Regions from separate parts of the Phyllobacterium sp. CL33Tsu genome, predicted to be linked through region 2. Evidence: riboswitches for the same ligand, from Rfam matches in the RefSeq annotation. Region 2 holds a riboswitch; the other holds the start of a gene.
The links. Region 2 has a riboswitch for S-adenosylmethionine ahead of BM074_RS03615 (O-succinylhomoserine sulfhydrylase). Riboswitches for the same ligand answer to the same signal wherever they lie in the genome.
Positions count from the first base shown of each region.

Region 1: linked by a shared signal. The riboswitch ahead of metA (homoserine O-succinyltransferase) and the one ahead of BM074_RS03615 (O-succinylhomoserine sulfhydrylase) in region 2 are both predicted to bind S-adenosylmethionine.

Region 1 covers NZ_FORJ01000004.1:190,129-193,534, forward strand. Annotated here, with positions in the region: partial or broken gene BM074_RS15965 (recombinase family protein) at 1-309, shown strand, start outside; gene repC (replication initiation protein RepC) at 366-560, opposite strand; SAM-I-IV-variant riboswitch at 987-1,093, shown strand; gene metA (homoserine O-succinyltransferase) at 1,135-2,073, shown strand; gene BM074_RS15985 (helix-turn-helix transcriptional regulator) at 2,814-3,263, opposite strand.
Region 2 covers NZ_FORJ01000001.1:715,577-718,982, forward strand. Annotated here, with positions in the region: gene BM074_RS03600 (EAL domain-containing protein) at 1-449, shown strand, start outside; tRNA gene BM074_RS03605 (tRNA-Gly) at 554-627, opposite strand; gene BM074_RS03610 (2'-deoxycytidine 5'-triphosphate deaminase) at 689-1,780, opposite strand; SAM riboswitch at 1,858-1,937, shown strand; gene BM074_RS03615 (O-succinylhomoserine sulfhydrylase) at 2,001-3,194, shown strand; gene BM074_RS03620 (MmcQ/YjbR family DNA-binding protein) at 3,202-3,406, opposite strand, start outside.

The sequences.
Region 1 (3,406 bases), on a different contig from region 2:
TAACGAATGCGGCCGGAGTCCATGGGAAGACGTAACGCGCAGCCTCAACCGTGAAAACGGCCAGAATTGGTCGATCGATCGCCTGCGCCGGTCGGTAAGGCGGTTGGTCAGCGAAGGACTGGCTGATCCACGATCCTTCCCCTCCCCTCGCCGCTTACCGGAAGACCGGCTTATGATGCTGATCACAGGCATTGCCAATGCCAACCCCGACCTGACACTTCGCGACATCGCCGCACAGCTCGAAGGTATGCACGAGGCACGTCACGCGTTTCGTCGCGCTGGGCCGCCTCCTCGGTCAAGCACCTGCTGACCGGGCGCGAAAGCTCGGGCTCGTCCGCGTATAGTGGTCTTCATGCGCTCATCCTTCACGTCGCCGCCACCAGTTGCGGGCGCACGCCGTTGGCTTTGAGGGCTGCTATCAGCATCGGTCCTACGGTAAACTCCCCTGCCCTCGCCTTTTCGGTCAGGACGTGCAGATAGCCCCCAGCTGAGTTGATGGCTTGTGCCCGCTCAAGGATGATGCAGGCAATGACAATGGCGGTGTTTTCCTGGCCAAACACACTCCTCATAAGCCGAGGGCAAAATACCAAGGTAGCCCCGCACCTCTGCGGCCGTCGCTATCGGCTCCCGCCAGGTACCAATACCGCTTGGCGCATAGTCGGCGATCTCCGGACGGGCCTTCATCACCAGGCCTAACGGATAGGTCCTTGTCGCATTCTCTGCCCTTGGTTGGTTGGGTCGAGATTTTGCCCCTTGGCTGTTTTTGAAGCGAGTTCAATATCAGATGAACAGTCGTTGTTTGAATTCTGTTGCTGCGGCTCAGATTGATACTCGTTGGCGCTCGGAATCTTTTCATTTACATGACTTTCCAACAGCATAGCCACTACCTGGCTGAGTCGGTTGAAAAGGCGGCGGCAGAACCTGCGCAAACGCCGGATGCCGTAGCAAAAGAGACTTGCGAAGTTGCGATCGTCTGCTTAGAAGTGGTTCGACATCAAGAGTTGGGTTGACGCCCAACGCCAACCTGCGCTCCGGGCAAGGTGGTACTTCCGTCAGGGAGGATGTGGCCGAACCGGCAATTATACGGATTTAGCTACCGGCGTCTGTCCAGCGAACCAACAGGAACGCGCGATAATGCCGATAAAGATCCCCGACGATTTGCCCGCACGCCGCCAGCTCGAAGCCGAAGGCGTCAATATCATGCGCGAACGGGACGCGGTGCGTCAGGATATAAGGCCGCTGCGGATCGGATTGCTCAATCTGATGCCCAACAAGATCAGCACGGAAACGCAGATCGCAAGGCTGGTCGGCGCAACGCCGCTGCAGATCGAACTCACCCTCGTTAGGATAACCAATTACGTGGCGCGCAACACGCCGGTGACGCACATGGCATCATTCTACCGTGCCTGGGAGCAAGTCCGTGCCGAGCGGTTTGACGGATTTATAATTACCGGCGCGCCGGTCGAGCATCTAGCCTTCGAAGACGTGCAATATTGGGATGAACTCCGCCACATTCTCGATTGGACGCAGTCACATGTCCATCACTGCCTGACTATCTGCTGGGCAGCCCAAGCTGCGCTTTGGCATTTTCACGGCATCCCGAAGCACGACCTGTCGGCAAAGGCTTTCGGCATCTTCAACCACGGCAACCTCGCGCCCGCTTCGCCATATTTGCGCGGGTTCGCCGATGACGTGCTTATGCCGGTATCGCGATGGACGGAGGTTCGGCGCGACGACATCCCACAGGGGCGCGGCCTCAAGGTGCTGCTTGAGGGGGAGGAGACGGGGCTAGGTCTGGTCGATGATCCTTCATGCCGGTCGCTCCACATGTTCAACCACCTCGAATATGACACGAACTCACTTGGCGACGAGTATTTCCGCGATCTCGCAAACGCACCTTCAATGCCGCTGCCTCGCAATTACTTTCCCGATGACGATTCGTCATGTAGGCCGGCGAACCGGTGGCGCAGCGCTGCCCATCTCCTTTTCGGCAATTGGATCAATGACATCTATCAAACCACGCCTTTCAACGTGGACGACATAGGCATGATACCGCGACAGCTGGCAGGTTGACGCGATAAGGAATGTCGCTGCTTTGTGCGCGGATTCGTTCACTTATATAAATGATATTGAAGCTTATTTGTATTTAGCTTCCGGTCGACCTTGATGCCATTTGCCCGTCCAGCCTGATTTCGTATTAGAATCCAGGCCTTCCGGATGCCGGATCATCAGGAGATAGTTGAAGCGGAAACCCGAAGGTTCCGCGCTTGTTCCCCAAGCGCGCCACCTCGCACCCTTCATCAGGCATGAGAAACGGAATCTCGCACGCCCTCCCCGCCTTCCGTGTCCCATCATGCCGACGACTGCAATAGACATTCCGGAAGTCGGTTGGAAATTGGATGGATCGTGTCCAAGTTTGGCTCGTGCGGCTGGCCACCCTGTTGCAGCCCGTCGCGCGGTTACGGGATAGTCTAGCTCATCAGAACTTCCGTCACCACACACGACGCGAAGTCGGTATCGCAACCTGCGTTGAACGCGAGCGGTACGTGACTAGCTCCAACTTAGGGACATCTCAGCAAGCGTGGTCTCTGACGCCAAGCGCTTATTGTCGATCTCCCCGTTATCCACTTCCCCCGCCGGGGTGATTGTTGATTGGAGGTGGATCTGTACCATCAGGCTGTGCAAGGCAGAGTCCACCTCCCGACCTTGTGACCCCGAGGGCGCCGCTGGCATCTTTGCCCGCCAGCGGCGCTCCCCGTGTTTTCCATGCACGGTACTATCTTGCTCGAGCGCCGGGTGGCGCCCTAACTTGTTCAATCCGCCTCAGCCGCATCAACGGGGCGATACAGGCGAATATCCTGCGAAGGTGTGCAATCAAATGTCTCGCGGTAAAGCTTCGAGAACCGGCCTGGGTTGGCAAAGTGAAAGCGGGCGGCGAGCTCCCTGACCGACATTGCGTCGCCATTCTCGATGATCTTTCGAGCTGCCTCGATACGGCAATCCAGCAGCACCTTTATGGGCGTTACCCCCTTCAGCTTGCGAAACAGGCGTTGCAATGACCGGGTGTTCACCCCGGCCGCGCTGGCGATATCGGACAGATTGATAGGCTGAAGAAGGTTGTTGCGAATGAAGTCCTCCGCGGCAGCGAACTGCTGCGCAGGACTTTTGGCCGGGACCGCGCTTGCGCTCGTAGGCGTTGGTTCATCCATTTGGCCTGAATGGGAGGGCGCGGAACCAAAGAGCAGGGCCGTGTCATCCATCATTCTTGATAACTCTTATTGAGTGTTGAAATTTGCAGTTGGGGAAACTGCAACCGTATGTTGAAATTGAATTAAGTAAAACGAGTGATTGTGCGAACCTTAAATCAGCCGAGCAAATTTCAAAATTCGACCTTAGATCTATACCG
Region 2 (3,406 bases):
TCTACGCGACACTCGACCAGACCATTAGCCTGTTTGGCATTCATCGAAATCAAATCGGACTGGAATTGACCGAACGTTCCACGGCACACCTGGACATCGCCGTTCCAGCCATCGCACGGCTGCAACAACTGGGTCATCCTGTTTACCTCGATGATTTTGGCACCGGCTATTCCAGCCTCGCACACCTCCAGGAACTCAAGGTCAATGTCATAAAGCTGGATCGAGCCTTTACGAACAGCGTCGGCACAGAGTCTGTGAAGGTCTCGATCGTGCCGCAAATCCTCGGAATGGCAAATTCACTAGGACTTGGAGTTGTCGTCGAGGGGATAGAAACTGAGGCGCAGTATAGCTTTTTTGCATCTGCGAGCCCTCACTGTTGTGGACAAGGCTGGCTTATCTCCCGTCCAATGCCTTTCGACCGCTTGATTTCCTTTAAGGCCGATCATTGAACAGGGTTCAGAACAGTTACTCACTGCCTCGATGAGGTGTCTTGTGGTCGGCTACCAGCGTAAAAACGGCATCGTAAAATATCAGTTAAGTCATAAAAGTTTGATGGAGCGGGTGAAGGGAATCGAACCCTCGTATTCAGCTTGGGAAGCTGCTGCTCTACCATTGAGCTACACCCGCATTTCACTATCAGTGACCGCTGACAGCGGTCTTTGTCAAGGGGTCGCGAGCGGCTCCGCCGTCAGCGGAAGTGCTTTGAAAGCTTCAGGCCCTGCGCCTGGTAGTTGGAGCCGAGATCAGTGCCGTAGAGGGCGCGCGGGCGCTCCAGCATGTGCTCGTAGATCAGGCGTCCGACGATCTGTCCGTGTTCGAGAATGAAGGGCACCTCATGGCTGCGCACTTCGAGCACGGCGCGGCTGCCGGTGCCGCCCGCTGCCGTATGGCCGAAGCCCGGATCGAAGAAGCCGGCATAGTGCACGCGGAATTCGCCCACCAGCGGGTCGAACGGCGTCATCTCGGCGGCATAGAGCGGCGGCACGTGGACCGCTTCGCGCGAGACGAGGATATAGAACTCATCGGGATCGAGCACGAGTTCCCGGGCGCCGCGATCATGGATCGGCTCCCAGAAGTCGAAAAGATCGTGGACGCCGCGCCGGTCGACATCGACGACGCTGGTATGATGCTTGCCGCGATAGCCGACAAGGCCATTTTGGTCGCCGGTGAGGTCGATTGAAAGGGCGATGCCGCCGCCGGAAATATTGGGCGTTTCGGAGGCGACGAGCGTCTCGGCGGCGTGAAGTTCCGCAAGCTCTGTTTCCTCGAGTTGCGCGCGCCCGGTCCGGAAGCGGATCTGCGACAGGCGCGAGCCGGTCCGGGCGACGATCGGGAAGGTGCGCGGGCTGACTTCAAGGTAAAGCGGACCATGATAGCCGGCCGGAACCTTGTCGAACTCCTGCGCGCCATCGACGATGACCCGTGTGAAGATATCGAGGCGCCCGGTCGAACTCTTCGGATTGGCGGAGGCTGAAACCTCGGCAGGCAGTGCCAGGCTTTCCAGGAGCGGAACGATATAGACGCAGCCGGTCTCGAGAACGGCGCCCTCGGTCAGATCGATTTCGTGCAGTTTCAGGCGGTCGAGCTTGTCGATGACCGGCGTTCCCGGGCCCGGCATGAAGCTCGCGCGTACGCGGTAGGCGCGCTTGCCGAGGCGCAGATCGAGGCTCGCCGGCTGGATCTGGTCGACGTCGAATTCGCGCTCGGTCTTGAGTGCTCGCGCCTCAAATAGCGCCCTGATGCCGCTATCGGCCAATATGCCCGCTTCTCGTCTCGCCATGTCGACCATCCATACAAAGAGACGAAAAGCTTTAGCGCCTCACCCGATTGACGCAAGCGGCCAAGAGGATTAAAGCACTTTTATCCCGTGGTGATTTGGCCGGCCGGCTTGCAGCCACGTAAAATAATTTGCTAAAAGAGGCCCGGTCTCGTCCGGCCTTTTTGCGATTCCCGCAAGGCCGGTTTTTTATTGGCCAGTTTTCTGGCAGATTGAGACAGCGATGACCAAGGATACCACCCGCAAACTGCGTCCCGCCACCCAGCTCGTCCATGCCGGAACCTTGCGTTCCGGCTTCGGGGAAACCTCCGAAGCCTTGTTCCTGACGCAAGGCTTCGTTTACCCGTCCGCAGAAGCGGCCGAGGCGCGTTTCAAGGGCGAAGAGCCCGGATTCATCTATTCGCGCTATGCCAATCCCACGACCGACATGTTCGAAAAGCGCATGTGCGCCCTTGAAGGCGCGGAAGATGCGCGTGCCACCGCTTCGGGGATGGCCGCCGTTGCTGCCGCAATCCTCTGCCAGGTGCGAGCCGGTGACCACGTGCTTGCCGCGCGGGCGATGTTCGGCTCCTGTCGTTACATCATCGAGACCATGCTGCCGCGCTATGGCGTTGATTTCACGCTCATAGACGGCTCCAGGATCGAGAATTGGGAAAAGGCTGTTCGCCCCAACACCAAGGTGATGTTCCTCGAAAGCCCGACGAATCCGACGCTCGAAGTCATCGATATTGCCGCCGTCGCCAAGGTCGCGAACTCTGTTGGCGCCAAGCTGATCGTCGACAATGTGTTCGCAACGCCGCTCTTTCAAAAGCCGCTCGAACTCGGCGCCCACATCGTCATCTATTCGACGACCAAGCATATTGACGGCCACGGCCGTTGTCTCGGCGGCATGATCCTTTCCGACAAGCAGTGGATCGACGAAAACCTGCACGAATATTTCCGCCACACGGGACCCGGGCTTAGCCCGTTCAATTCCTGGGTCATGCTGAAGGGGCTCGAAACGCTTGCCGTGCGCGTACACCAGCAGACGAACAATGCAGCCAAGATTGCCGACTTCCTTGCCGGACATCAGGCCGTCTCGAAAGTGCTCTATCCCGGCCGCGCCGATCACCCGCAGGCCGACATCGTCGCCAAGCAGATGAGTGGTGGCTCGACGCTGATCGCCTTCGAGGTCAAGGGCGGCAAGAAGGCCACATTTGCGGTCGAGAATGCACTCGAGATCATCCAGATCTCCAACAATCTCGGCGATTCAAAGAGCCTTATCACCCATCCGACAACGACGACGCACAAGAACCTGACGGACGAGGCCCGTGCCGAGCTCGGCATATCCGATGGACTGCTGCGGCTATCCGTCGGTCTCGAAGATGTCGATGACCTCATCGATGATCTCGATGCGGCACTGAACGCATCGCGCTAGGACCTGGCTATAGCTGGTGGCGCGCCGACACTGATTTTGGCGCGGCCTTCCGCCATGCCATCGCCATGGCATGGCGCACGACATCGGGCTCGGCCATGGCGAGGATGACAAAGGTCGCACCTTTCTCGCCCCAGCCGCCCGGCACCGGTTCGAACATGTCTGCAGAGGTCTCGCGCATCATGGCCTGGTCGTCGCGCGTCAGCATCAGAACC